4 regions of the Duganella sp. LjRoot269 genome follow, and region 3 is predicted to be linked to each of the others. Evidence: predicted binding sites of a transcription regulator. Region 3 holds the regulator's gene; each other region holds the start of a gene.
The links. The regulator sigma-54, encoded in region 3, starts transcription at its own class of promoters, with help from an activator protein. The targets are predictions, from matches to a motif close to TGGCANGNAANCTGCTTT.
Positions count from the first base shown of each region.

Region 1: ACSQ3S_RS30955 (CmpA/NrtA family ABC transporter substrate-binding protein) is a predicted target of sigma-54. The motif match lies at 5,613-5,630, and genes of this name have one in related genera.
Region 2: pepA (flocculation-associated PEP-CTERM protein PepA) is a predicted target of sigma-54. The motif match lies at 3,157-3,174, and genes of this name have one in related genera.
Region 4: ACSQ3S_RS05465 (beta-propeller fold lactonase family protein) is a predicted target of sigma-54. The motif match lies at 1,859-1,876, and genes of this name have one in related genera.

Region 1 covers NZ_CAXUSL020000001.1:6,923,228-6,930,434, forward strand. Annotated here, with positions in the region: gene ACSQ3S_RS30930 (MFS transporter) at 1-736, opposite strand, end outside; gene cobA (uroporphyrinogen-III C-methyltransferase) at 991-1,776, opposite strand; gene ACSQ3S_RS30940 (type IV pili methyl-accepting chemotaxis transducer N-terminal domain-containing protein) at 1,787-2,458, opposite strand; gene ACSQ3S_RS30945 (ABC transporter ATP-binding protein) at 2,458-3,264, opposite strand; gene ntrB (nitrate ABC transporter permease) at 3,276-4,184, opposite strand; gene ACSQ3S_RS30955 (CmpA/NrtA family ABC transporter substrate-binding protein) at 4,197-5,369, opposite strand; gene ACSQ3S_RS30960 (ANTAR domain-containing response regulator) at 5,737-6,360, opposite strand; gene ACSQ3S_RS30965 (ABC transporter permease) at 6,480-7,207, opposite strand, start outside.
Region 2 covers NZ_CAXUSL020000001.1:6,075,919-6,083,125, reverse strand. Annotated here, with positions in the region: gene aat (leucyl/phenylalanyl-tRNA--protein transferase) at 1-489, opposite strand, end outside; gene ACSQ3S_RS27225 (NUDIX hydrolase) at 508-1,080, opposite strand; tRNA gene ACSQ3S_RS27220 (tRNA-Met) at 1,249-1,325, shown strand; gene ACSQ3S_RS27215 (DapH/DapD/GlmU-related protein) at 1,434-2,093, shown strand; gene pepA (flocculation-associated PEP-CTERM protein PepA) at 2,169-3,062, opposite strand; gene prsT (XrtA/PEP-CTERM system TPR-repeat protein PrsT) at 3,289-6,072, opposite strand; gene ACSQ3S_RS27200 (MerR family transcriptional regulator) at 6,142-7,170, opposite strand; gene ACSQ3S_RS27195 (class I SAM-dependent methyltransferase) at 7,186-7,207, opposite strand, start outside.
Region 3 covers NZ_CAXUSL020000001.1:966,767-973,973, reverse strand. Annotated here, with positions in the region: gene hprK (HPr(Ser) kinase/phosphatase) at 1-471, shown strand, start outside; gene rapZ (RNase adapter RapZ) at 598-1,458, shown strand; gene ACSQ3S_RS04245 (VOC family protein) at 1,481-1,855, opposite strand; gene ACSQ3S_RS04240 (Lrp/AsnC family transcriptional regulator) at 1,952-2,416, opposite strand; gene ACSQ3S_RS04235 (enoyl-CoA hydratase/isomerase family protein) at 2,423-3,502, opposite strand; gene ACSQ3S_RS04230 (alginate lyase family protein) at 3,534-4,493, opposite strand; gene hpf (ribosome hibernation-promoting factor, HPF/YfiA family) at 4,582-4,941, opposite strand; gene ACSQ3S_RS04220 (RNA polymerase factor sigma-54) at 5,019-6,497, opposite strand; gene lptB (LPS export ABC transporter ATP-binding protein) at 6,507-7,207, opposite strand, start outside.
Region 4 covers NZ_CAXUSL020000001.1:1,265,453-1,272,659, forward strand. Annotated here, with positions in the region: gene ACSQ3S_RS05460 (TonB-dependent receptor family protein) at 1-1,789, opposite strand, end outside; gene ACSQ3S_RS05465 (beta-propeller fold lactonase family protein) at 1,906-2,847, shown strand; gene adh (aldehyde dehydrogenase) at 3,046-4,566, shown strand; gene ACSQ3S_RS05475 (DUF779 domain-containing protein) at 4,569-4,940, shown strand; gene ACSQ3S_RS05480 (PQQ-dependent methanol/ethanol family dehydrogenase) at 4,987-6,729, shown strand; gene ACSQ3S_RS05485 (porin) at 6,932-7,207, shown strand, end outside.

The DNA.
Region 1 (7,207 bases), 6.0 Mb from region 3:
TGATGAACAGCAGCCATACGCGGTAGTTGGCGGCGGCCAGCTTGAACGAGTCCCAGCCGCCTTTTTTTCCGCCTTCGATGGCGATGCCGGCGGCGCGCAGTTCGCTGAAGTTCCCTTGCGGGCAATCCTGGGTAAAGCGGTAGTAGACGCCGGCCATGACGATCATCAGCACGCCCGGCACGATCAGCGCGGCGCGCCAGCCGAAGCCCTCGCTCACGCCCAGCATGATCATGGCGGTCATCAGCAGCGGCATCACCGCTTGCGCCACGCCACCGCCGGCGTTGCCCCAGCCTGCGGCGGCCGCGTTGGCGGTGCCGACCACTTTAGGCGCGAACATCACCGAGGTGTGGTACTGCGTGATGACGAAGCTGGCGCCGGCCGCGCCGATACCGAGGCGGAAGAACAGGAAGCTCTCGTAGCTCTGCGCGAAGGCGACGCCGATCACCGGGATGGACCCCAGCAGCAGCAAGGCGCTATAGGTCTTGCGCGGGCCGAAGTGGTCGCACAGCGGGCCGACCACCAGCCGCACGAGGATGGTGATGGCCACGGCGGCGATGTTGATGTTGGCGATCTGTGCGACGCTCAAGCCGAATTCGCCTTTGATCACCGGCATCAGCGGTGCGCAGGCGAACCATGCGAAGAAGCAGACGAAGAACGCCATCCAGGTCAAGTGGAACGCCCGCATCTGAGGCGTTGAAATTGAGAAGAGCTTGATGCTGGTAGCTTTGCTGGCCATTTTTTTATCCCGTTCAGAAAACAAAAAGGCGCCCGCGCAACCAAGGTCACCTAAGACCGGGTTGGGCGGACGCCGTTGTCCTGCCAACCCGTCTTTGGGTCAGCGTGTGTATTCGGGGGGATCGCCGTTGATCCCTTATCCTCTGTATTGCAAGAGGCGTGCCAGATGGTTTACAACGGGTCTACAGAGGGAGAAGCGGGAAATACGGTTCGGCCGGCGCGGTGCGCTGCCATGTTGCGGTGCACGATTGCACGCTATCGGTGCGCATTCGCGGTGCGCGGCGCCTGATCCGCCTGATCCGCCTGATCCGCCAGCTCCTGCCAGGCGTCGGCGCAGCGCACCACGTCGCCCACCACAATGATGCTCGGGCTGCCCAAGCCGCTGTCACGCAGCGCCTGCGGCAGCTGGCCCAGGGTCGTCAGCAATTGCCGCTGGTTGTCGCGTGTTGCCGATTGCACCACGGCGACCGGCGTCGATGCCGCCGCGCCGCCCGCCATCAGGCCGGCTTGGATCGCGTCGACACGGGCCACGCCCATGTAGATCACCAGCGTCAGGCCGCTTTGCGCCAATGCCGGCCAATTCGGCTCGGATGCCGCATCCTTGCCGTGGCCGGTGACGAAGGTCGCGCCCTGGCTCCAGGCGCGGTGGGTCAGCGGCACGCCGATGCTGGTGGGAGCGGCCAGGCCGCTGCTGATGCCGGGGATGACGTCTACCTTGATGCCGTGGGCGCGCAGCGAGGCGCGTTCCTCGCCGCCGCGGCCGAACAGATAGGGGTCGCCGCCCTTGAGCCGCACCACGCGGTGGCCGGCGCGGGCTTCGGCGATCATCAGCCGCTCGATGAATTCCTGTGGCGTCGAAGCGCAGCCGCCACGCTTGCCGACCTGGATCACGCGCGCGCCCGACGGTGCGAAGCCCAGGATTTCCGGGTTGACCAGGTCGTCGATCAGTATCACGTCGGCGCGCTCGATGGCGCGCACGGCCTTCAACGTCAACAGTTCAGGGTCGCCGGGACCGGCGCCTACCAGGGTTACGCTGCTCATGATGTTTTCCTTATCCGGCCGCAGCCAGTGCGGTGTTGACCATCTCGTCGATTTCGCCGGTGATGTTGGACAGCACGCCCGCCACCACCGCGAATTCCTTGCCGGCCTGCCCGGCGCGCGCCGCGACGATGCGCGCGTTGAACGCCACCATGCGCGCCTGGCGGTTGATGGTTTCAATATCGGTGATGATGCCGCGCAGCTGCTTGCGCACCGTGCGGGCGTTCTGCTTGGCCTGTTCCTCGTAGATGCTGGTGATCGTGTTCAGGATCGCCAGCGTCGGCGTGGTGATATGCACCAGCTCCGCCAGCAGCTCGGCGCTTTGCGCCGAACCCTGGGCGATGGCCTTCAGCGTGCGTTCGCCCAGGTCGGCAAAGGCGGCGATCTGCCGGTCGCCATCGAGCTTGCCGAAGTAAGCCTCGTGCAGCTCCGGGCAGAACACGCCCGGCAGGCCATCCTTCTCCGCCAGCAGCGCCTTGTGGGCGTTACGGAACAGCGCCAGCGCTTCCTGTGCGATGGCGGCTCCGCTTTCCTGCCCCTGCGACGCCAGCAGCGCGTACAACACGATGCGCTGCGACGTGAAACGGCGGCGGCCGGAAAGATTAATCAAGGCGCCGAACACTTCACCGGTCAGCGCCTTCCCGGCGGCGCCCTCCTTCGCCATAGGCGGCATGGTCATATCCATCAAGCCGCCTCCTTGGCCGGGTGTGCCTGTTTGCGGTACAGGAACTCCAGCACCGCCGTGCGGTACTCGGTGTAGCGCGCGTCCTGCGCCAGCGCCACGCGGTCGCGCGGGCGATCCAGCCGCACGTCGACGATCTCGCCGATGGTGGCGGCCGGGCCGTTGGTCATCATGACGATGCGGTCCGACAGCAGCACCGCCTCGTCGACGTCGTGCGTGACCATCACCACGGTGGACTTGGTGGCGGCGACGATCTTCAGCAGCTCATCCTGCAGGTGGGCGCGGGTCAGCGCGTCGAGCGCGCCGAACGGTTCGTCCATCAGCAGCACTTTCGGCTCCATCGCCAGCGCGCGGGCGATGCCGACGCGCTGCTTCATGCCGCCCGAGATTTCATGCGGACGCTTGGCCTCGGCCGCCGTCAGGCCGACCAGCGCCAGCGCCTGCATGGTGCGCTCGCGCAGCTGCTGGCGGGTTTCCGTCTTGCCGAACACGCGCTCCACGCCGAGGTGGATGTTTTCGTAGCAGGTCAGCCACGGCAGCAGCGAATGGTTCTGGAACACCACCGAGCGCTCCGGCGACGGTCCGGCGATTTCCCGGTTGGCGCACAACAGCACGCCGTCGGTCGGTTTCAGCAGGCCGGCGATCAGGTTGAGCAGCGTCGACTTGCCGCAGCCCGAATGGCCGATCAGCGTGATGAATTCGCCCTTGCGCACCGTCAGGTCGATTTCACGCAGCGCGTGGAACACGCCTTTTTTGGTATGGAAGACCATTTCCACGCCTTCGATATCGATGAATTTTGGCTCGTCCATGATGGTGCTCCTTAGTTCGATACTTGTTCGTAGGTGAAGGCACGGGCCAAGGCCATCAGCGCCTGTTCCAGCATCAGCCCGACCACGCCGATGGCGACGATGGCGATGATGATGTGCGGGACATTCAGGTTGTTCCACTCGTCCCACACCCAGAAGCCGATACCCACGCCGCCGGTCAGCATTTCCGCCGCGACGATCACCAGCCATGCGGTGCCGATCGACAGCCGCACGCCGGTCAGGATGTAGGGCAGCGCCGACGGCAGCAGGATCTTGGTCAGCACCTTCCACTCCGACAGGTTCAGCACGCGCGCCACGTTCATGTAGTCCTGCGGCACGCGCTGCACGCCGACGGCGGTGTTGATGATCATCGGCCAGATCGAGCAGATGAAGATAGACCATATGGCCGCCGGGTTGGCGGACTTGAACACCAGCAGCCCGATAGGCAGCCAGGCCAGCGGCGACACCGGCTTGAGCAAGCTGATGATCGGGCCGAACATGTTGCCGACGAACTGCACGCGACCGATCAAAAAGCCCAGCGGAATGCCGACCATGGCGGCCAGTCCGAAGCCCACCGCCACGCGCTGCAGCGACGCCAGCACGTTCCAGCCTATGCCCTGGTCGTTCGGGCTGGTGCGGTAGAACGGATCGGAGAACAACTTGACCGCTTCCTGCAGCGTGGCCAGCGGCGTCGGGAAGGCGGAGTTGTTGGTGGTGATGATCTGCCAGACCAGCACCAGCAAGGCCGCGCCCAGCAGCGGCGCGACGATCTTCATCGCCGTGGCGGACACCTGCTGCCGCACGCGGGTCGCGGAATTGGCCGCCAGTGGACGGCGCGGGCGGCGCGCCGGTGCGGCCGCGGTAGGAGCTTCGATGGCCGCCGCGACTGGCGCGGCGCTTTCCGGCTGGAGCATGGCGTTCATGGCATTCTCCTATCAGGCTTTGATCTTGAACGAGGCGGCGAACGCTTTCGGGTTCTTGCCGTCCCAAACGGAACCGTCCATCAACTTCGAACTGCGCAGAGGACTCTTGGGTACCGGCGTCTTGGTCATCGCCGCGGCATCCTTGTACAGGTCGATCTGGTTGACCGCCGTGGCGACCGCCAGGTAGTCCGGATCGTCCTTCAGCAGGCCCCAGCGGCGATGCTGCGTCATGAACCACATGCCGTCCGACAGGTAAGGGAAGTTGACCGCGCCGTCGTTGTAGAACTTCATGTGGTTCGGGTCGTCCCAGGTCTTGCCCAGGCCATTCTGGTAGCGGCCCATGATGCGCTGGTCGATCGCATCCTTGCTGGTGTTGACGTAGGACTTGTCGGCGATGACCTCGGCCATCTTGTTCTTGTTGGCCAGCGACGAATCGATCCACTTGCCCGCTTCGAGGATGGCGGCCATCATCGCGCGGCAGGTGTTGGGATACTTCTTGGCAAATTCCAGCGTCGAGCCCAGCACCTTCTCCGGGTGATCCTTCCAGATGTCCTGGGTGGTGGTGGCGGTGATGCCGATGCCGTCCATGATGGCGCGGTGGCCCCATGGTTCGCCCACGCAGAAGCCGTCCATGTTACCGACGCGCATATTGGCCACCATCTGCGGCGGCGGCACGGTGATGACCTTGGCGTCCTTCATCGGATTGATGCCGTTGGCGGCCAGCCAGTAGTACAGCCACATCGCGTGGGTGCCGGTCGGGAAGGTCTGGGCGAAGGTGTATTCGCGCTTGTCGGTCTGCATCAGCTTGGCCAGCGATGCACCATCGACCGCGCCCTTGTCCGACAGTTTTTTGGACAGCGTGATGGCCTGGCCGTTGTTGTTCAGGCTCATGAGCACCGCCATGTCCTTCTTCTGGCCGCCGATGCCCATCTGTACGCCGTAAAGCAGGCCATACAGCACATGGGCCGCGTCGAGATCGCCGTTGGCCAGCTTGTCGCGCACGCCGGCCCATGAGGCCTCCTTGCTGAGCACGAACTTGACGCCGTATTTTTTATCCAGCCCCAGCACCGACGCCATCACCACGGAGGCGCAGTCGGTCAGCGGAATGAAGCCGATCTTGATTTCTTCCTTTTCCGGCTTGTCCGAACCAGCCGCCCATACCCCACCCGTTGACAATCCCAACATGCTCCCCCCAGCTACTAGACTTGCGCCTTGGATGATTTGCCGGCGTTTGATATTGACGCCAGTGTCGGCGTTGCCGCCGGATGGCAGGTCGCTGCCCGCTTGTAGCTTTTTATATTCCATCGCAAATCCCCAAAAAAAAAGTCTACCCACATGAACGAATTCATGAGTGTAGACATCGTTGTCTGGTGGTCCCCGCCGCCGTTGGCGGGAATCATCGTGCGCGACATTGCGCATACTTGAGCTACTGCAAGGTCCGTGCCAGCAGGGTTTACAGAGGGGCATGGGCAAAAAACGGGGAGAGGCGCGCCGCGCCGTGGCGCAAAAAAATGCACCGCTATTGCGCAGTGCATCATTTTGGACGGGGGATTTAGCCGAGCAAGTCTTCGACGTCGATGATGCGCTGGGCCACTTCGGACAGCTTGAGGTTCTTGCTCATCGCCATGCTGCGCAGCTTTTGAAAGGCCTGCTCTTCGGTGAAACGTTGGCGTTCCATTAACAGGCCCTTGGCGCGTTCGATGATCTTGCGCTCGGCCAGCTTGCTCTTGGTGTCGGACAGCTCGTCCAGCAGCTTCTGCTCGCGCTTGAAGCGGGCCAGCGCCACCTGCAGCACCGGCTTGATGCGCTCGCTCTGCAGGCCGGCCACGATGTAGGCCGACACGCCGGCCGCCATGGCCGCCTCCATGCTCTCGGTATCCTCGCTCTCGGTGAACATGACGATGGGCCGGCGCTCGTCGCGCGTGGCGATGACGATGTGCTCCAGCACGTCGCGCGCGTCGGACTCGGCATCGACGATGATCATGTCCGGCTGCAGCTGGGCGATGCGCTCGGGCAGGTACATGTCCGGCGGCAGCGAAGCGACGATGTCGTAACCCGCCTCCAGCAGGCCGATGCGCAGCGCGCGGGCCCGCTCGGCCTGGGCGCGCAGCGACTCATCATCCTCGTCGCCGGCGTGGATGATGGTGTTGACGACCACGATACGTAAATGTTTCATGGTCATACGAGGGACGGAGTGTGGTTCATGACTCTTAAGCAAGCAAGAATCAAACCAGTAATTTTGATGTGCATTTGCAGATTCTACGGCACAAAGCCGAAATCCTGCCAGCCCATCCTTCAGCGCTGCATGCCCCAGCGGCGGATGGTGAACGTTTCCAGTGGACGGAATACGACGTTCTCCACCAGCAACCCGATCAGGATGACGGCGGCCAGGCCAGCGAAAACCTTGTCGGTGTAGAGCTCGTTGCGGTTCTGGAAAATGTACCAGCCGAGGCCGCCCTGGCCGCCGGTGGTGCCGAACACCAGCTCGGCCGCGATCAGCGTGCGCCAGGCGAAGGCCCAGCCGATTTTCAGGCCGGACAATATCGACGGCAGCGCGGCCGGCACCAGGATCTGCAGCACGAAGCGCAGCCCGCGCAGGCCGTAATTGCGGCCGGCCATGCGCAGCGTTTCGGGCACGCCCTGGAATCCGGCGTAGGCGCCCAGCGCCAGCGGCCACAGCACCGCATGCACGATGACGAAGATCAGGCTGGCGCGGCCGAGGCCGAACCACAGCAGGGCCAGGGGCAGCAGCGCGATGGCCGGCAGCGGGTTGAACATCGAGGTCAGCGTCTCCAGCAGGTCGCGGCCGATCCTGGTCGACGCGGCCAGCGCGGTCAGCGCGAAGGCGGCCAGCACGCCGACGACATAGCCCTGCGACAGCACGGACAGCGAGGCGCCGATGCGGCCCGTCAGCTCGCCGCTGGCGATGCCGCCGATGAAGGCTTGCGCGGTTTGCAGGAAGCCGGGCAGCAGCAGGTCGTTGTCGGTCCAGCGGGCGACCGCCTGCCACAGGCCGGCCAGCA
Region 2 (7,207 bases), 5.1 Mb from region 3:
GTAGAACATCCCGCCGATCGATACGCCGTAGGCGCCGCCGACCAGCTGGCCGTCCAGCCACAGCTCGGACGAGTGGGCGTAGCCGAGGCGGTGCAGGCCGGTATAGCCGGCGATGATGTCTTCCGAGATCCAGGTGCCGGGGCCGTCCCGGCGCGGCGCGGCGCAGGCCCGCATCACCTGTTCGAAGGCGCTGTCGAAGCGCACCTGCCAGCGGCCGCCGGCGCTCATCTCGCGTTCGACCTTGCGCAGGGTTTTCCTCAGGCTGTCCGAGATGCGGAAGTTGTCCGTCATCAGCACCATGCGCGGATCGGTGCTCCACCACAGGATGGGCTGGCCTTCGGAAAACCAGGGGAAGATGCCGTGCTTATACGCCGTCAGCAGGCGTTGCGGCGACAGGTCGGCGCCGGCCGCCAGCAGGCCGGGTGCGTCGATGGTCAGCGCCTCACTGACGTCCGGGAAGGGACTGTCGGGATCGAGCCATGGGATCATATTACCGCGTCAAGTAGGTTAAAGATCCGTACGCATGGGACGGGTGATGTCCTGGGTGTGGAAGCCGTAGCTGCCGCCCTCCCGCATTTTGACGCGGTCGGCGAAGAACAGTTCCAGCGTGGTGCGGATGGTCGGGAAGGCCAGGTCGTCCCACGGGATTTCCGCCTCCGAGAACAGCTGCACTTCCAGGCTTTCCTCGCCGGGCGCGAAATCGAGGTCGAGCAGGGTGGCCAGGTAAAACATGTGGACCTGGTGCACGCGCGCCACGTTCAGCAGCGTGAACAGATTGCCCAGCGCGATGTTGGCGCCGGCTTCTTCCTGGGTTTCGCGGATTGCCGCTTCGCTGGTGGTTTCATTGTTTTCCATGAAGCCGGCCGGCAGGGTCCAGTAACCGTGGCGCGGCTCGATCGCGCGCTTGCACAGCAACACTTTCAGTTCGCCGTCGCGTTCCCACACGGGGATCGAGCCGAGGACCATTTTCGGGTTCTGGTAATGGATGGTGGCGCACTGGCCGCACACGTAGCGGGGGCGGTTGTCGCCGGCAGGTATGGCCAGGCTGACGGGGGAGGCGCATTCGGAACAGAATTTCATAGGTAGCTCAAGTCGGTATGGGTACTCACTTTGGCTACTTTACACCGATTGGCGCCGGCGCGGCATGGCCTATGCTTATAGGTAACTGCATTTATTCGGACTATCGCAGACGATTTCGGGATTAATATTGCCTAACATGCGAATTTGCCCTATAATGATTACATCAGACGCGGGGTGGAGCAGTCTGGCAGCTCGTCGGGCTCATAACCCGAAGGTCACAGGTTCAAATCCTGTCCCCGCAACCAAATTCGAAGCCGTTGATACCGTCAGGGATCAGCGGCTTTTTCGTTTTCAATTCCGCGACTGTAAGACCTCCCTTTTCCTATAATCGATGCTCTTATAGGGAGTTTTTCATGCGAAAAATCAGACCGTCCGCCATAGTCGTTTTCCTGTCCATGCTGGCGCTGGTATTGATGCTCTCGCTGCTGAGCGCCTACTGCGGCGTGGGAAGCATTCCCCGCCTGGGCGATTTCAGGGGCGTGGCCGTCAGCGCGGCAGCCGTGGTCCTGGTCTACCTGTACGGCATGCTCATATTTCGTATTTTCATGTGGGCGCTGCCTCTACACGAAGGAAATATCGAGTTCGGCTCCAGGCAGGAATTCATCTATCAGGTGTATGTCTTGTTTTACCTGATACTTTTTAATTCCCTGATACGCGGCGGAATTATTCCGATCCCTATCATGCGGCTGATCTATCTTGGACTGGGCGCGCGCCTGGGCGACAACACCTACAGTTCGGGCATCATCTACGATCCGTCGTTTGTGACGATAGGCGCCAACAGCGTGGTCGGCGAAACGGCCTTGCTGGTGCCGCATGTGATCGAGGGCGATACCTTGGGCCACTATCTGATTACGATAGGCGACCATGTGACGATAGGCGCCCATGCGGTCGTCTTGTCCGGCGTGACGATAGGCGACAACTCGATCGTGGCGGCCAATTCGCTGGTCGTCAAAGGCACGCACATCGGGAGCGGCGAAATATGGGGAGGCAGCCCGGCGCGCCGCCTGAAATAGAGACAGGCCGGGCATGAAAAAAAAAGCCGGTGCGCCCCAGCGCACCGGCCTTCGATTGCAAGCCCGGACCACGGACTATTTTTGTTTTTCGCGCCGGCGGCCGAACGAGCCCATGCCGAAGATGCCTGCGGCAACCAGCGCCAGGGTGGCTGGCTCAGGCACGGGCGTGAACTGCTGGCCACCATCCACATTCAACACGAATTGCGAGTCGGTATTCGGACCGGTGGCGATGCCATTGACCAGGAGCGGACGCGTGAAGCCAGGTGCGTCCGGTCCGGGGAATTGCAGCGTCGTGTCGAAGCGGGTGCCGGCCAGGGCTGGCGAAACATAGGCCGCATTGGTAAACAACACGGTGCCGACCAAGGTGGCCGAGCCAACGCCGGTGGCGCCGGGGGTGCCGGACGTGCCGGTCGCCAGGAAGGTCGACAGCTCCGAATCCCAGCTACCCGACAGCATCACCGCGCCATCCGTGAATCCGGTTCCGGCCGCTTGATTGGCATCGGGCGTGTTATCGAAATAAACCGTCCAGTTGCTGCTGGTGGCGGGAGTGAAGGTGATCGCAACCGTGGAGCAACCGGCGTTAAGGCAAGTGGCCCGCTCATGCAAGGTGGCGATCGTCGTCAGCTCATAGGTACCGACTGCGGGACCGGGCGGGGCTACACGCAGATCCGGCGTGGCCGACGTGGTGCCGATGGCTGCGGCGAATGCTTGGTACGTCAGGGTGAAATCGGCGAAATCGCCGGCATTGTTAGCCGGGGTGAGCGTAAAGCCCTGAACCAGGCCCGCGCCGTTTTGATGCCAGTCGATGCCCGTGAAATTTTGCAGAATGCCGTCACCGCCTAGAGCCTCTCCCGGATTGCCGGAAATTAGCACGTTGGCGGCGCTGGTGGTGTCCAGCGTTGTAGCCTGGGCCGCGCCGACCGAAAAGAGCGCTCCCAGCAGAGCGCTGAGAATGGTAAGTTTTTTCATTTTGTTTCCTTCCTAGATGAATGGAGAGTCGCTACGCAACGGTGTGGGTTTCGATACCTTGCCGGCCGGTTGGAACCAGCCAGCTATCCACTACTAAGCAAATGCCACGCCATGTTTGGAAGGGTTTCTAAGTGGCTGTTTTAAAACAGTTTTTCAAAAATTTCCGGAATATTTTCGGCTCTTCGCGCAAAGATGTAAAAAAAGCCGACAGTACCCCGGAGTGTAGTTACAAGGATTCCAGCATCGCCTTCACTTCGGGACGCTTCGGGAAGTCCTTGTTGGCGGCCAGCAGCTGTTCGAATTGGGTGCGCGCGGCGCGCTTGTCGCCCGACTTCATCAGGCCCAGGCCGAGGTGGTAGCCGATTTCGGTCGCATCGGGCGCCAGCGCCCTGGCTTTTTGAAGCAGGGGCAGGGCGCGGGCCGTATCGCCTTTCTCGAGCAATATCCAGCCCAGGGTATCAAGAATGCCGGGGCTGGTGCCGGCCAGTTGGTAAGCCCGTTCGGCGGTCGCCAGGGCCCGTTCATCCTTCTCGTGCTGGTAGGCCCAGGCCAGGTTGTTCAGCGCCACGACATTTTTCGGGTCTTGCCGGATGACGGCCTCGAACAAGCTGATCGCCGGCTTATATCGTCCGTCCGCCAAATTGGCGCTGGCAAGGTAGAGCCGGACGCTGAGATCGGTCGGGTGCTGCTGCAACCACTGGCCGGCTTGAAGGTCCGCTTCCTTGGTTTTGCCCGCCAGAAGCAGGGCTTGGTGGATCTTGATCGCCAGGGGCGCCAACTTGCTCATCTTAAATGCCCGCTCGTAGGCCTGCAGCGCCTCTTGCGGTTTATGCTGGGCCATCCAGATGTCGCCCTCCAGCGTCAGCCCGGCTGGCAGATCGGCCCGCTGGCGCTGTACGGTCTGGGCGATGGCCAGCGCTTCCGGGTAGCTTTTACTTTCCACTAATAAGGTCGCCGCGAGGACCTGGGCTTCGAACCAGTCTTCCTTCAACCGCAATGCTTTCTTGACCGAAGCGAGGGCGCCGTCCTTGTCCTTGAGCGCGACCTGGGCATAGGCGATGCTCAGTTGCACGGCGGCCGACGCAGGTTGCAGTTCGGCCAGCCTGGTATAGCTTTCCAGCCCGGCTTCGTAGTTGCCGTTCGCGATCTGGATCCGTGCCAGCAGCGCGAGCGTGTCGGGATTGTTCGGATGCGCCGTCTGCAGCGCTTGCGCCAGCTTCAGCGATTTTTCCTTTTCGCCGGAACGCTGGTAAAGATTCGCCAACAGCAATGCCGGCGTCAGGGCGTCGGGACGTTCGCTGGTGGCGCGTTCCAGCCAGCGCACCGCTTCCGCGTTGTTGTTCTGTGCGAAGGCAAGCTTGGCCAATGCCGTCATCAGGCCCACGTTCTTCTTGTCCTTGGCGAGCGCAGCTTCGTAGCGCTGGCGCGCCCGTTCAGGCTTTTTTTCCGCCAAGTCCATTTGCGCCAGATTTTCCAGGGCCGGCAGATAGGCCGGGTCCAGCACCAGCGCCTGCTCGAAGCCGGCGCGCGCACCGGCCAGGTCGTTTTTGGACAGCAGGATGCCGCCTTTCATGTTTTTCACCAGCGGATTCTTGCCGTCGCGCCGTTCCATTGCCTCAACCGCCAGAAGTGCCTTGTCGTATTCCTTGTTGCGCAAGTGGGTCATCGCCAGCAGGATGCCGGCCCGGCCGCTCTTGTCGTCCAGGGCGGTTGCCTGTTCCAGCTCGCCGACTGCGCGTGCCGATTCCCCGGCGCCCAGGCGGCTCAATCCCAGCGACGTGTGCAAGCTGGCCGTTTGCGGTGCGAGGTCGCTCGCCGCCTGGAAGTAGTCGGCCGCCTTGGCGAAATGCCTGGCCTGCATCTGCGCCTGTCCCGCCAGGGCCAGCAGCTCCACGTCCGTTCGATTCGCCTCCAGCAGCGGGTCCAGCACGGCGATGGCATCGTCGGCCTTGCCGCCCTTCAAAAGGAGTCCGGCCAGGCGCTTGCTGGCGTAGACATGGCGCGGATTTGCGTCGAGAAATTTGCGCATCGATAATTCGGCTTCCAGATACGAGCCCATGGCCAATTGCACGGAACCCATCAACAGGATGCTGGGCATGTGCTCGGGCATCACTCGCAATATCTGCTGCAAGGCATCGCGGGCCGCCGGATATCTCGCGTCCTGAAAGTCGAGCAAGGCCTGGGTGTAGATCACCGGCAGGGTGCCCGGCGCGTTCTTGCGGGCGGCGTCGATCTCGGATCGGGCCTCGGCCAGCTTCTTGGCCTGGATCAGGAGGGTGGCGCTGTCGATATGGGCTTGGGTATTGTTCGGCTGCAAGGTCAGAATTTGCTTGTATGCCAGCAGGGCCGCCGCGTCTTTTCCCTGCAGGCGCAATAAGTCGCCCTTGAAGCGCAGGCACTCGATATTGTCGGGATGCTTGGCCAGGGCGCGTTCGATAGTTTGGGTGGCAAGGTCCAGGTGTTGCGACAAGGCGGCGATCTTTGCCAGGCCCAGCATGGCTTCGGGCAGATCCGGGTTTTTCACCAGCAACTCGTCGAACAGTGCCTGGGCCTGCGCCGTCTCGCCCAGGCCCAGATACGCGTTGGCGCGCAATACCAGCAGTTCCGTCTGGTGCGGGCTGGCCGGGTCCGGCTTGACGTCGTCGATAAGTTTCTTGAATTGCCCCTGCATCAGCATCACCTTGCCCAGGCGCGGCATGAGTTCCACGTCCCCGATGCCCAGCTCCCCGGCCTTGCGCATTTCTTTTTCGGCCGACGCGGTATCGCCCGATTCAATATAGACCTCCCCCAGCAAGAGGCGGGCGCGGGCATTGTCGGGCGCCTTCTGCAGGGCATTTTTCAGTTCGATGATGGCGGCCTTGGTTTCGCCTTTGGCACGATATTGCCGGGCTTCGGCCATCAAGGAGTCGGTGTCGCGCGCGGTGTTGCAGGCGGTTAGCGTCAACGTCAGCAGCAGCAGGGCTGCGCGCGGCACGCGTCGGCCGGTGGAATCTACGGGGGGGCGGGGCATACTGGTCTCCTGGGCGGTGGGCACCTCCGCGATGTTAGGACACAATATGGAGCATCACCTTACGTTCGATCAAGCCAGCGTGGCGTAGGACAGGCGGATGTAGTCAAGCATGGCGGGAGTGACCCAGGTGCCGCTCAACAGCGCGGGTTCCTGGTCGTGCGCGGCGCGGATCTTGGCCAGCGTGGCCGGATCGCCGCCGATCTGCGCCAGGTAGAGCGCCATCCACTGGCGCGCCAGCGTTTGCGCCGACGGCGCGTCGTGCGGGATCCCGCTTTCCAGATGCCGATGCACGTCGGCGATCAGCGCAATCCATTCGTTCTGGTTTTTGCCGTTGTTCTCACGCATGCCGCGCATCTCGTCGGCGCTCAGGTACTTCGCGTAGATGCACAGCTTGCGCGCGCCAAACGCCGCCGACACATACTGCTTCAGCGCCGGCGTGATGCGGGTGTGCTGCTGGGCCGCGGCCTCCTGGTCCAGCATCAGCGTCAGGCGGCGCGCAAACTCCGGATTGGCGGCGGTATCGCGCTCCAACGTTTGCATCCAGCGTTCCGACAACGCGCCCGCTTGCGGGTCGTCCGCCGGCACGCCTTGCGCCATCAGCGTTTCCGCCTCGCCCACCAGCGCGATCCAGGCGGCGTTGCGGCGCGCATCCTGCTGCCAGAAGGGCAGGCGCCGCAACTCCTCCGGCGTGAAGTATCGTTCGTACAGGTTCATATGCTCCAGCGCCGCCAGCCAGTCTTCCAGTTCGGGATCGCTGCCGCTTGCCATTTGCTGTTGCAGTTGCGCGAGCTGCGCGCGCAGCGCGGTCGCCTGTTCGATCTGTTTGCCCAGCGCGGCGATCTGCTGCGCGACGATGTCGGCGAACGGCGCGTCGGGACTGGCGAGGAAGGTCGCGATGTCCGCCAGCGACATGCCGAACCGCCGCAGCGCCTGGATGTTGTGCAGCCGCGCGACGTCGGTGCGGTTGTAGAGACGGTAGCCGGAATCGGCGCGTGCCGACGGCGTCAGCAGGCCGATGCTGTCGTAGTGGTGCAGCGCGCGCACCGTCAGGCCGGAACGCGCGGCCAGTTCGCCGATCTTCAGTACTGATTTATCCATGCCGCATAGTTTACGTCAAACCGTGGCCCTGATCATG
Region 3 (7,207 bases):
ACCGGCGACTCCGGCCTCGGCAAGAGCGAGCTGGGCCTGGAGCTGATTTCGCGCTCGCACGGCCTGGTGGCCGACGATGCGGTGGAGTTCTCGCGCATCGCGCCGAACATGATCGAGGGCCGCTGCCCCGCCCTGCTGCAGAACCTGCTGGAAGTGCGCGGGCTGGGCCTGCTGGACATCAAGGCCATCTTCGGCGAGACCGCCGTGCGCCGCAAGATGCGCCTGAAGCTGATCGTGCACCTGGTGCGGCGCGGCGCGGCCGACGAGGAAGTGGAGCGCCTGCCGTTCCAGTTCCCGACCGAGGACGTGCTGGGCCTGCCGATCCGCAAGGTGGTGATCCCGGTGGCGGCCGGCCGCAACATCGCGGTGCTACTGGAGGCCGCCGTGCGCAATACCATCCTGCAATTGCGCGGCATCGACACGCTGCAGGAATTCATGGAACGGCAACGCCAAGCAATGAGCGGAGATTGAAATGCAGCAAAGATTGAATGTTGCTAAGGAGTTGCGCCATGCATGGCGCAACCGTTCCGCAGGCGCGGAGCTGCGCTCCACGAATTCCCCGCTCCACCAACGCCAAGCCATGAGCGGAGACTGAGCATGCGCATCGTACTCATCACCGGCATTTCGGGCTCCGGCAAATCCGTCGCCCTCAACGTCCTGGAAGACACGGGACACTATTGCGTCGACAACCTGCCGCCCGCCCTGCTGTCCCACCTGGTGACCACGCTGGCAGAGGAAGGCCTGCAGGCGCTGGCCGTGGCCGTCGACGCCCGCAGCGCCGAGTCGCTGGCTTCGCTGCCGGCCGACGTCAAGCGGCTGCGCGAGGAAGGCCACGACGTCAAGGTCATGTTCCTGACCGCCAACACGCACTCGCTGGTGGCGCGGTTTTCGGAAACGCGGCGTAGCCATCCGCTGTCGCACGAACTGCGGCCGGGACAGAACCCCGCCGCGCGCCGCACGCTGATCGAATGCATCCTGGAAGAGCGCGAGCGGCTGTCGCATATCGAGCAGCTGGGTCACGTGATCGACACGTCGGAACTGAGCGCCAACAAGCTGCGCACCTGGGTCAAGGACCTGGTGGCGGCGGAACGCGCGCCGTTGACGCTGTTCTTCGAATCGTTCGCCTTCAAGCTGGGCGTACCGATGGACGCGGATTTCGTGTTCGACGTGCGGGCGCTGCCGAATCCCTATTACGACCTGACGCTGCGCCCGCTGACGGGACGCGACGCGCCGGTGATCGAGTTCCTCGACGCGCAGCCGAGCGCGCTGGAAATGATGAGCGACATCCGCGCCTTCGTGGAAAAGTGGCTGCCGTCCTTCAAGACCGACAACCGCAGCTACCTGACGGTGGCGCTGGGCTGCACCGGCGGCCAGCACCGCTCGGTCTACATGGCGGAAAAACTGGCCGCCTACTTCCACGCCACGGAGCGCGTGGTGCTGCGCCACCGCGAGCAGTAACAAACCAGGGCCAGCAAAAATATCATCGGCTCCAGTGCACCACTTCGATGGTGTGGCCGTCGGGGTCCTTGATCATGGTGCCGAAATACCGGTCGTTGATGTCGGGCCGCAGGCCCGGCTCGCGCAGCGCCATCGCGCCCAGGCTCATGGCGGCATGGAAGAATTCCCGCGCGGCCTGCCGGCTCGGTGCGGACACCGCCAGGTGCGCGCGGTCGCCGGCCAGCACGCCGTCGCCGCTGGACGGATACAGGCAGAAACTCCACGCGCCGTCGGCGCCGTAGATCACTTGCGTGGCGTCCTGGTGCTGCAAGCTGTAGCCCAGCGGGTTGAAGCAGGCGGTGTAAAAGGCGGTCGCGCGCGCGAGCTCGCGCGTGCCGATGGAAACGTGGTCGATCATGATGGCATTCCTGTGTAGATGGAAGGCACATCTTACCGAGCGGCCGTGAGACAAAATCGCATTCTTGCCCCTTGCGGTGCACGAATTATTCAATTTTCACAGCGGCACCTTGGTCTCGAACTTGGCGCAGTTCATGGCCAGCAAGCTCTTGTAGTTGCTGACGTTGTTGTTCGACGTGAAAACGCGCCGCGTGAACGCCTGGAACGATTCCATCGACGCCGCCGTGACCACCAGCATGAAGTCGAATTCGCCGGCCACTTCGTAGCAGGCCATGACGTCGGACTCTTCGCGCATCAGCGACTCGAACATCTTCAGCAGCGCGGTATTTTGCTGCTCCAGCTGCACCGTGACAAACGCCGTCAGCGGACGGCCGACCCGCACGCGGTCGACCAGCGCCACATCCTTGACCAGGACGCCGCTGGCGCGCAGCTGGGCGATGCGGCGCTGGCAGGTGGCGGCGGAGGCGTGTACCAGCTCGGCAAGACGGCGCAGCGGTATCGTCGCGTCGTCCTGCAACAGGTTCAGTATCTGGATGTCGATACGGTCCAGTTGGACGGACATCGGCGCCTAGTCCAGGTGGCGCAGCGGGTGCGCGTAATCCGGCCACACAGGCTGGAAGAAGCGCTGCACCATTTCTTCGGTTACTTCTTCGAGCGACGACGGCTTCCACTGCGGCGCGTTGTCCTTGTCGATGACGAGGGCGCGCACGCCTTCGATCACTTCGCCGTCCTCGAAGTTGTGGCGCACCAGCGTGCGTTCCATGCGCAGGCAGTCGGCCACGCTTGAAGCGGCGCCGCGCTTCAGCAGCTCGTGCGTGACGCACATCATCAGCGGCGAACGGGTAACCATGATCTCCAGCGTTTTCTGCGCGAAGGCGCTGTCGTCCGTCTTGAGCGAGGCGACGATGGCCGGCACCGAGCCGGCGCCGAAGTGGCGGTCGATGGCGGCGCGCTCGGCCTCCAGCTTGCCCTCGGCCGGCCTGTAGGGGGCGGCGAAGGCGGCGATCGCCTCCGGCAGTTCCGCGCCCGCGGTCGACTCCAGGATCGCCTCCAGCACCTCCATGTCGGCCACGGCCGCGTAGTGGTCGGCCAGGCCGGCGTACAGCGCGTCGGCCGCGCCTATCGTCACGCCGGTCAGGCCGAGATAGTAGCCCAGCTTGCCCGGCGCGCGCGGCAGGAAGTAACTGCCGCCCACGTCAGGGAACAGGCCGATGTTCACTTCCGGCATCGCCATCCGCGTGCGCTCGGTGACGATGCGCACGCGGCAGTCCGGGCCGCCCTGCGAGACGCCCATGCCGCCGCCCATGACCACGCCGTCCATCAGCGCGATGTAGGGCTTGGGATAAAAATGAATCAGGTGGTTGAGCGCGTATTCCTCGCTGAAGAAATCCTCCAGCAGCGCGCTGCCGCCCTGCGGCGAGCCACGGCCGACGTCGTAGAAGAAGCGGATGTCGCCGCCGGCGCAGAACGCCTTTTCGCTGCTGCTGCGGATGACCACGGCGGCCACCGAAGTGTCGTCGCGCCATGCCAGCAGCGCCTGCGTGATGTCGCGCACCATCGCCAGCGACAGCGAGTTCAGGGCCTTGGGCCGGTCCAGCGTGATGGTGCCGGTGCCGTTGCCGACGCTGGTGTGGACGTATTCGCTCATGAGTAAAAAGGGCTGAAGGAAAAGCCCTATTCTACTGCGACTTCGGCGCCGCCAGATGTTCGAGCGGATTGGGCAGATTGAGGTCGCCGCCCAGGCGCGGCTGCCATTGCTTCTTCGCCGGCACCTCCTGCGGCTTGCCTTCGTGGCGGCCGTAGATGGTGGTCACGTCGAGCACGCCGACGCGCTCCTGCTCGAAGCCGGTGGCCTTGGCGATGCCCGACGGATCTGCCGACGCCGCAACGGTGAACTTGACGATCTGGTCCAGCTTGGGATCATGCAGGTCCAGGATCGATGCGATCATCACCAACGGCACGGTGGCGTACACCTGGTAGTGCAGCGCCTTGGCCGCGCGCTCCATCTCGGCCGGCAGCGAACCGTCGGCCGCCATCTGCCCCATCGCGTGGTCGAACACCTTGCGGCCCCAGCCCAGGTAGCGCTGGTCGCCCGTCACGCCGCCGACCGCGGTGACGGCCAGGCCTTCCCAGTAGTAGTGGTTGTTGCGGCCGCCCTTCTTCGCATCGGAGTGCGCCATCGTGGCGTCGGCCAGCGTCTTGAGCCAGCCTTCGATGGCCTGCTGCTGCGCGGCGCCGGCGGCCGGCTTCAGGCGCGCATAGCTGAGCGCCATGCCGCCCAGCGTCCACTTGCGCACGTAGTAGGCCTGCTCGCTGGACAGCTTGCCCAGCATGGCCTTCTGCCCGGCCCAGCTGGCCAGCCAGGTCAGCGCGCAGGCGCCGTCGGCCGCGTTGGCCTTGGGGTCGAGCTGGTAGGCGGTGGCGCCCTTCGCCACCTCGGCCAGGAAGTCTTCGATCGGCTTGGTGTTGGCGATGTTGCGCGCCCGTAGCACCGGATCGATGACGGAATGGTGCGCGTCCGAGTAGTAGCTGTTGGCGTCGATGTCGATGCGGGCCGGCGGCGGGGCTTCGCACGCCAGCGCCGCGCCGGTGGCGAGCAGGCCAAGCAATGACGTGCTGGCAATCAGGTGAGATTTCATGGGAGGGCTCATCAAGTTAAACGTTTAACTATCTTACCTCAAAAAAGGGCGCCGATGCGCCCTTAGTCGAGTGGTGCCGGGGCCGTTGTTATAGGGCGGCGGCAGCGGGTTCGTAGCTATCCGGGAGATGCTTGATCGCATCGTGGCCGTGCTCTTGGACCTTGGCTTTGTATTTCATGACCTGCCGATCCAGCTTGTCGATCAGCGTATCGATGGCGGCGTACAGGTCCTGGGACAGGCTTTCCACGTAGACGGTTTTACCCGACATGCGCAGGTTGATTTCAGCCTTCTGGCGTTTCTCTTTCTCTTTAAGGTTATCTACAGTCAGAATGACAGCAATATCAATCACTTGATCAAAGTGGCGTGTGACGCGTTCGAGCTTGTTCTGCACGTATTCACGGATGGCCGAGGTCACTTCGAGATGATGTCCACTGATGGTGAGATTCATACACACTCCTAAAGATGATGTCGCTTCTTACGGTTAGTGCGTGGCCCATTACTACCGGGCGCGCAGGAACCAAGTAACTACAAAGACTTGCGGAGACTGACTGGCGGGATTTTCAACGCTTCGCGATATTTGGCAACAGTTCGTCGCGCAATCACCATGCCTTGTTCTCCCAGCATGTCCGCAATCTTACTGTCGGATAAAGGATTTTTCGGGTCTTCTGCTCCTGTCAATTGCACGATGAGTGCGCGTATCGCCGTCGAACTTGCTTCCCCTCCCGCTTCGGTGGCGACATGGCTACCAAAGAAATATTTCAACTCAAACATGCCGTGCGGGGTCAGCATGTATTTTTGAGTTGTTACCCGAGAAATAGTACTCTCGTGTAAACCCAGTGTATCAGCAATTTCGCGAAGCACAAGGGGGCGCATGGCAACCGCGCCGTGCGAGAAAAAGTTCTTTTGTCTTTCTACTATCGCCTGGGCGACGCGCAGGATGGTGTCGAAACGCTGGCGCATATTCTTGATCAGCCACTTGGCTTCCTGCAGCTGCGCGCCCATCGCGCCCTCGCCTTTTCCCTGCTTGAGCAGGTTGGCGTACATGGCGTTGACGCGCAGGCGCGGCATGACGTCGTTGTTCAGGCTGACCTGCCAGCCGGTGCGCGATTTCTTGACGATGACGTCCGGCACCACGTAGTCGGACACGTCCGACGCGAACGCCGAACCGGGGTGCGGATTGCACTGGCGGATCACGGTCTGCGCCTCGCGCAAATCCTCGTCGTCGCACAGCAGCGCTTTTTTCAGCTTGTTGAAATCGCGCTGGGCAAACCACGTCAGATGGTTTTCCACGATGGCCAGCGCCATGCGCCGCGTCACCATCGGCACGCCCGGCAAGCGCTTGATTTGCAGCGCCAGGCACTCGGAGGCGTTGCGCGCGCCCACGCCCATCGGATCAAAGCTCTGCAGCAGCGACAAGGCGGTCTGCAGTTCGTCGATGTCCAGTTCCAGCTCCTCCGGCAGGCGGGCGTGGATGTCCTCCAGCGATTCCTCCAGGTAGCCGTTTTCGTCGAGCGCGTCGATGATCAGCTCGACCAGCGCGCGGTCGCGCATTTCCAGCACCGTCACGCGCATCTGTTCCATCAGGTGCTCGCGCAGCGTGCAGTGGTTGGCTTCGAGCTGCGGGCGCGCGTCCTCGTCGTCGGGCGCCTTGCTGCGGCCGGCGTCGCTCCAGTCGACGTCGGCGTCGCTGCTGGTGCTTTCGGTGTCGGCGGCAGGGCCGTCGTAGTTGTCGGCGTCGGCGGCCGGCGCTTCCTGCGCGTTGGGCGGGCCTTCCGGCGGCGCGTCGCCGACCGGGGCCTGCTGGCTGATGGCGCCGTCCGACAGCAGCCGCAGCGAGCGGTCCAGCGGGTCGTCGAGACGCTCCAGCAGCGGGTTATCGGTCAGCAGCTGTTCGAGTTCCTGGTGCAGCTCCAGCGTGGACAACTGCAGCAGCCGGATCGACTGCTGCAGCTGAGGTGTCAGCGCGAGGTGCTGCGACGTGCGCAGTTGCAATGACTGTTTCATGGGGTAAGGCTACATCCTGAAGTGTTCACCCAGGTACACGCGACGCACCGACTCATTGGCGATGATGTCGTCTGGCCGGCCTGAAGCCAATACCGTGCCCTGGTTGATGATATACGCGCGGTCGCAGATGCCCAGCGTCTCGCGCACATTGTGATCGGTAATGAGGACGCCGATGCCGCGTTCCTTGAGGAAGCGCACGATGCGCTGGATCTCAATGACGGCGATCGGGTCGACCCCGGCGAATGGTTCGTCGAGCAGCACGAAGCGCGGATTGGTGGCCAGCGCGCGCGCGATCTCGACCCGGCGGCGTTCGCCGCCCGACAGCGACAGCGCCTGGTTTTCGCGCAACTTTTCGATCTGCAAATCGGCCAGCAGGGTATTGAGCCGTTCATCAATTGCAGCCTTGGATAAAGGCTTGCCGTCCACTTTCTGGATTTCGAGGACGGCGCGGATATTTTCTTCCACGGTCAGCTTGCGGAACACCGACGCCTCCTGCGGCAGGTAGGACAGCCCCAGCGACGCGCGGCGGTGGATCGGCAGGCTGGAGATGTCGGTGCCGCTGATGTCGATGGTGCCGGCGTCCGACGGCACCAGGCCGACGATCATGTAGAACGAGGTGGTCTTGCCGGCGCCGTTGGGGCCCAGCAGGCCGACCACTTCGCCGCACTCGACCTGCAGCGAAACGTCGTGCACGACCTGGCGCTTGCCGT
Region 4 (7,207 bases), 300 kb from region 3:
GCACGCCCGGCAGGCGGCTGCCTTCCAGCACCGTGCCGAAGCCCCGGTCGTAGACGGCGCGCAGGCTCGTCAGCGCCATGCGCGTGCTCAGGCCATAGTGCCAGGAGCTGTCGAGCGACAACTCCATCCCCTGACGCAGCGTGCGGCCGGCGTTGCGGTAGCTGGTGCGGCCGCCGCTGCTGCTGTCGACCACCAGTTCGTCGCGGGTACGGACCTGGAACACCGCAGCGTTGACGCGTGTCTGCTCGCCCAGGCGAGCCTTGATGCCGGCTTCCAGGTGGGTGCTTTGCGCCGGTTGCAGACGGAAGTTGAAGCCGCCGCCGGTGCCTGAGTAGAACAACTCATTGAGCGTCGGCGTCTCGAAGCCGCGTGCGGCGCTGGCGTACACGTTCAGCCCTGGCGTCAGCTTGTACAGCAATCCCAGTACCGGTGTGGTGTGGCTGTAATCGAGGCTGCCGCTGTCGTTGCCATTGCCGAGGAAGTGGTCGTCAACGGAAATCTTCACGCTGCTGTGGCGCAGGCCCGCACTCAGCATCCACGCGCCGGCTTCCCACTCGGCTTGTACGTAAGGATCGAGGTTGGTCACTTTATCGTTCTCGTCGCGCCGCAGCGCGCCCTTGACACCGAACTGTGTGCCGATGAAGTTTTCATAGCCTTTGCGCGCGTCGCTGGAGCGGCCGTACTCAACACCGACGGTGGTACTGAGCTTGCCGCCCGCCAGTTGGCCGACGTGCAGCCAGTTCAGGTCCGTGCCGTAGAAATCGCGGTCAAAATCGACTACGCCGCCGGAGTGTGTGGCGGGCGCCTGGAAGGCCTTGGAGAACGCCTGGTACTGGATCACGCCGCGATTGCCGCCGTAAGCGGTGACGCGCATACGGTCTTCGCCGAATCGCTGCTCCCAGCTGGCGCCGATCTGCTGATGGTCGATGCTCTTGCGGGTGTTGTAGCGGTCTGCCAGCGTGCGTTTCGGCGTTTGCGTGTCGGTGGTGTCGATCTCGCCGGCGCGCGGATCACGCTGGTAGGTGGCCCAAGTGACGCCCAGCGCGTCCTGGGTGTCATCCTGGCGCAGCGCATTGGCGACGATGGCCAAGGTGGCGCCTTCCACCGGCGCCAGCGTCAGTTTGGCGTAGGCTTGGTCGCGGGTGGCGGCGCTGTGTGCGCGGTAGCCGTCGGTCTCGAAGCGCGAGGCGTCCAGCACATAGCCGACGCCGGCCTGCTTGCCTTGGGCGTTCAGGTCGGCCTTGCGGCTGCCATAGCTGCCTGCCGTGAGCGTGGTTTCAACCGATGGCGCGCCTTCGCCCTCGCGTGTGAACAGCTGGATCACACCGCCGGAGTGGTTGCCGTAGATGGCGGAAAACGGCCCGCGCAATACCTCGATGCGTTCGGCCATGTCGAGATTGAAGGTGGCGGCCTGGCCTTGGCCATCCGGCATGCTGGCCGGGATGCCGTCGGCGATCAGCCGCACGCCGCGCACCCCGAACGCCGAGCGGGCACCGAAGCCGCGTGAGGATATCTGTAGGTCCTGGGCATAGTTCTGGCGGTTTTGTGCCACCAGGCCGGGCACCGCCGCCAACGCCTCGCTGGCGTTGACGCGCGCCTGGCCGTCGCGGATCCGCGCGGCGTCGATCACGTCGATCGCGGCGGGCATGTCGAACACGGTGTGGCCTACGCGGGTGGCGCTGACCACCACCACGTCAGGCGGAACGCCGGCTTCCTCGGCGGCCACGGCGCCGCTGCCAAGGGCGAACAGCGCCGCCACCGCATTCAAGGGGAAAAGGGATTGCTTCATGTTGTCTCCGTTTTGGTCAGTGTTATATCGGACCAGTAAGCAATATACCTGCCATCCGGTTTTTATGCGTGGCATGGCGATTGCAATGGTATGGGTATTTTCTGAAAGGCGACTCCATGAACAGCTCCCGCATCCTTCTATCTTTGCTCCTCCTGCTGGCCGGCCCGGCATGGGCCGCGCCTCTAGCCTACGTGCCGAATGAAAAATCAGGAACCGTCAGCGTGATCGATACGTCCACCGATAAAGTGCTGCGCCAGATTGCCGCCGGCAGGCGGCCGCGCGGTATCGCCGCCGATCCGGCGGGCACGCGCTTGTTCGTGACCGATGCCGTCAGCAACGCGCTGCTGGTGATCGACACCGCCAGCGGCGCCGTCGTGCGCAGCATTGCACTGGGCAAGTCGCCGGAGGGCGTGGGCGCGTCGGCGGACGGCCGCTATGTCGCCGTGGCGGTCGAGGAAAGCAATAGCGTCACGCTGATCGACGCCCGCAGCGGCGAGGTGCTGGCCGATATTCCTGTGCGGGGCAAGAATCCCGAGCACGCCGTGTTCAGCCCGGACGGACGCTGGCTGCTGGTCAGCGCCGAGGAGGCGGAGCAGGTCGACGTGATCGATGTCGCTGCACGGCGCCAGAGCGGCTCCGCCGCCGTCGGCATGCGCCCGCGCGGCATGGGTTTCAGTCCGGACGGCGCCCGCGCCTATGTGGCTTGCGAGCTGGCCAACGCCGTGTATGTGGTCGATATGGCGACCTTGACGGCGGTGGCGCGCATCCCCGCCGGCAGGAACGCCAACGGCATAGCGGTGCATCCGAACGGCCGCCTGGTCTACGTCTCGAACGGTATCGACGGCAGCGTGATGGCGATCGACACCGCCACCAATGCCGTAGTGGCCACCGTCGCCGTCGGCAAGCGGCCCTGGAACATGGCGTTGACGCCGGACGGCGCCAGGTTGTACGTGGCCAACGGCCGCTCGAACAGTGTTTCCGTCATCGATACGGCCGGCGCCGTCAAGCAGCCGGACATTGCCGTCGGCGAGCTGCCTTGGGGTGTGGTGATCCGCTGATCCCGCTGCTCCATCGGCACACAACTGTTCCAAAGATGAACAGTTGTCACGCGGCCGCGACAGGCCGTAGCACCCTCGCCGCACGGTATTCCCCTGTATGAGCGGTGCTGGCACGGTGCTTGCGAAAAGGAGAGGGCGCAGTACCCACCGCCGCTACGCTTTACAGCGGCCTCATAACCACAGCAGAAAGAGGACGACATGAATCTCGCAGACATCAGCAAACTGGGCGTTGCCAATCCATTCAAACAACGCTATGACAACTACATCGGCGGCAAGTTCGTCGCGCCGGTCAAGGGCGAATACTTCGGCAACGTCACGCCGATCACCGGCCAGGTATTCTGCGAAGTGGCGCGTTCCACCGCCGAGGATGTCGAGCTGGCGCTGGATGCCGCCCACGCCGCCAAGGACGCCTGGGGCAAGACCTCGCAGACCGAGCGCGCCAACATCCTCAACAAGATCGCCGACCGCATGGAAGCCAACCTGGCGCTGATCGCCACCGCCGAAACCATCGACAACGGCAAGCCTATCCGCGAAACCACCGCTGCCGACATTCCGCTGGCGATCGACCATTTCCGCTACTTCGCCGGCTGCATCCGGGCCCAGGAAGGCTCGGTGGCACAGATCGACGCCGAAACCTATGCCTACCATTTCCACGAGCCGCTCGGCGTGGTCGGCCAGATCATTCCGTGGAACTTCCCCATCCTGATGGCGGTGTGGAAGCTGGCGCCCGCGCTGGCTGCCGGTAACTGCGTGGTGCTCAAGCCCGCCGAGCAGACGCCCGCCTCGATCATGGTACTGCTGGAAGTGATCGGCGACCTGCTGCCGCCGGGCGTGCTGAATGTGGTGAATGGCTACGGCCTGGAGGCCGGCAAGCCGCTGGCGTCCAACAAGCGCATCGCCAAGATCGCCTTCACCGGCGAGACCGGAACCGGGCGCCTGATCATGCAGTACGCCGCACAGAACCTGATTCCCGTCACGCTGGAACTGGGCGGAAAATCGCCGAACATCTTCTTCGAGGATGTGATGGACGCCGACGACGCCTTCTTCGACAAATGCCTCGAAGGCTTCGCCATGTTCGCGCTGAACCAGGGCGAGGTGTGCACCTGCCCCTCGCGCGTGCTGATCCAGGAATCGATCTACGAAAAATTCATCGAGCGTGCGCTGGCCCGCGTGGCGGCGATCAAGCAGGGCAATCCGCTGGACGCCAGCACCATGCTGGGCGCGCAGGCCTCGCAGGAGCAGCTGGAAAAGATCCTGTCGTACATCGACATCGGCAAGCAGGAAGGCGCACAGCTGCTGGCGGGCGGCGGGCGCAACGTCCAGGGTGGCGACATGAAGGACGGCTACTACGTGCGTCCGACGGTGTTCAAGGGCGATAACTCGATGCGCATCTTCCAGGAGGAGATCTTCGGACCGGTGGTGTCGGTGACCACCTTCAAGGACGAAGCGGATGCGCTGCGCATCGCCAACGACACCTTGTACGGCCTGGGCGCCGGCCTGTGGACGCGCGACGGCTCGCGTGCCTTCCGTGTCGGTCGCGCCATCCAGGCCGGCCGCGTCTGGACCAATTGCTACCACCTGTATCCGGCCCACGCCGCGTTCGGCGGCTACAAGCAGTCGGGCATCGGGCGCGAGAACCACAAGATGATGCTGGACCACTACCAGCAGACCAAGAACCTGCTGGTCAGCTACAGCCCGAACGCGCTGGGCTTCTTCTGATCATGAACCACGTCATCGCCCGCGTCACGGCAACTCCGGCGGCGCTCGACATGATCGCCGCCCTGCGCCGCCGGCATGGGCCGTTGATGTTCTTCCAGTCCGGCGGCTGCTGCGACGGCAGCGCGCCGATGTGCTACCCGGCGGGGGAGTTCGACGTCAGCGACACCGACGTCTACCTCGGCAATCTGGACGGGACGCCGTTCTACATGGGGCGCGAGCAGTTCGAGTACTGGGAGCACACCCAGCTGATCATCGACGTCGTCGTGGGGAACGGCGGCATGTTCTCGCTCGATAACGGCACGGGCAGGCGCTTCCTGACCCGCTCGCGCCTGTTCAGCGACGAGGAGCTGGCGCTGTTACATCCGCCGGCATAGCAACACACCGAAGCAAAAACCAAAACCATAATAATTGGAGAAGATTGTGCATAAAAAAGTCATCGCATCGCTGGCGGGGATTTCGATCCTGTCGCTGGCACAGGCGGCCGACGTCACCACGGCCATGCTCAAGAACGCAGCCAGCAGCACCGACAGCGTGCTGTCCTTCGGCATAGGCTCGGAAGGCCAGCGCTATTCGCCGCTGACCCAGGTGAACACCAAGACCGTCGGCAAGCTGGTGCCGGCGTGGTCGTTCTCATTCGGCGGCGAGAAGCAGCGCGGCCAGGAGTCGCAACCGCTGATCTACAAGGGCAAGATGTTCGTCACCGCGTCGTATTCGCGCATCTTTGCGGTCGATCTGAAAACCGGCGCCAAGCTGTGGAAGTATGAACATCGTCTGCCGGACGGCATCATGCCTTGCTGCGACGTGGTCAACCGCGGCGCGGCGCTGTACGGCAACCTGGTCATCTTCGGCACGCTCGATGCGCAGCTGGTGGCGCTGGACCAGGATACCGGCAAGATCGTCTGGAAGGAAAAGGTCGACGACTACGCGGCCGGCTATTCGATGACGGCGGCGCCGCTGATCGCCGACGGCGTGCTGCTGACCGGCGTGTCCGGTGGCGAGTTCGGCATCGTCGGCCGGGTGGAAGCGCGCAATCCGCTGACCGGCGAATTGCTGTGGACCCGGCCGACCGTCGAAGGCCACATGGGCTACCGCTACGACAAGGACGGCAAGGCCACCGAGAACGGCATCTCCGGTACGCTCAACAAGAGCTGGCCGGGCGATCTGTGGAAGACCGGCGGCGCGTCGACCTGGATGGGCGGCACCTACGACGCCAAGACCGGCCTGGCTTACTTCGGCACCGGCAATCCGGCGCCATGGAACAGCCACCTGCGGCCGGGCGACAATCTCTATTCTTCTTCGACCGTCGCGCTGGACGTGAAGACCGGCCAGATCAAATGGGCCTATCAGAACACGCCCAACGATTCGTGGGACTTCGACGGCGCCAACGAATTCGTCACCTTCGACATGGACGGCAAGCGCTATGGCGGCAAGGCCGACCGCAACGGCTTCTTCTACGTGATCGACGCGAACAGCGGCAAGCTGCAGAACGCCTTCCCGTTCGTGAAGAAGATCACCTGGGCATCGGGCATCGATCTCAAGACCGGGCGTCCGAACTTCGTTGCCGCCAACCGCCCGAGCGATCCGACCAAGGGCGAAGAGGGCAAGAAGGGCAGCACCGTGTTCGCGGCACCGGCCTTCCTCGGCGCGAAGAATCAGATGCCGATGGCGTACAGCCAGCAGACTGGTTTGTTCTATGTGCCGGCCAACGAGTGGGGCATGGATATCTGGAATGAGCCGATCAGCTACAAAAAGGGCGGTGCTTATCTGGGCGCGGGCTTCACCATCCGGCCGCTGTTTGACGACTATATCGGCGCGTTGCGCGCCGTCGATCCGAAGTCCGGCAAGATCGTCTGGGAGGTCAAGAACAATGCGCCGCTGTGGGGTGGCGTGATGACCACCGCCGGTGGCCTGGTGTTCTACGGTACGCCGGAAGGCTATCTGAAAGCGCTGGACGCCAAGTCGGGCAAGGAGCTGTGGAAGTTCCAGACCGGCTCCGGCGTGGTGGCTCCGCCGGTCACCTGGCAGGATGGCGATACGCAGTACGTCGCAGTCGTTTCCGGCTGGGGCGGCGCGGTGCCTCTGTGGGGGGGCGAAGTGGCGAAGAAGGTCAACTTCCTGGAGCAGGGCGGCTCGGTGTGGGTGTTCAAGCTGTCTTCCAAATAGAACTGTCTCCTGTAACCTTTGGGCGGCTTCGGCCGCCTTTTTTTTCGATCAAATTCTGAACAGTGCAACGCTGCGATTGATCCGATTCAGCACAAGGCCTTTTCCCGCAAGGCGCGCTTCTCCTCTGGCGATACCTGGGCACGCAAATTGCCATAGGAGCAGTACATCACTCGATGTACACAAACAATAATGGGAGATAAAAATGAAGAAAATATTCATGCTGGGTGCACTGGCCGTGGTGGGTGCGCAAGGTGCGCAAGCGGTCGATTTCAAGGCCGGCGACTGGAACGTATCGCTGGGCGGCATCGTCAACGCCTACTACACGCAGGTCTCTTGCGGCGGGGACGCGGTCGGCGGGCTGGCGCTGGGCGGCAAAGGCCTGGGTTGCGGCGGCGAGAACAACCGTACGACCATCGGCAATGGCCTGCTGCCCAACGGGCTGGTGACATCGGCCTCGTCGAAGCAAGGGGACTACGAC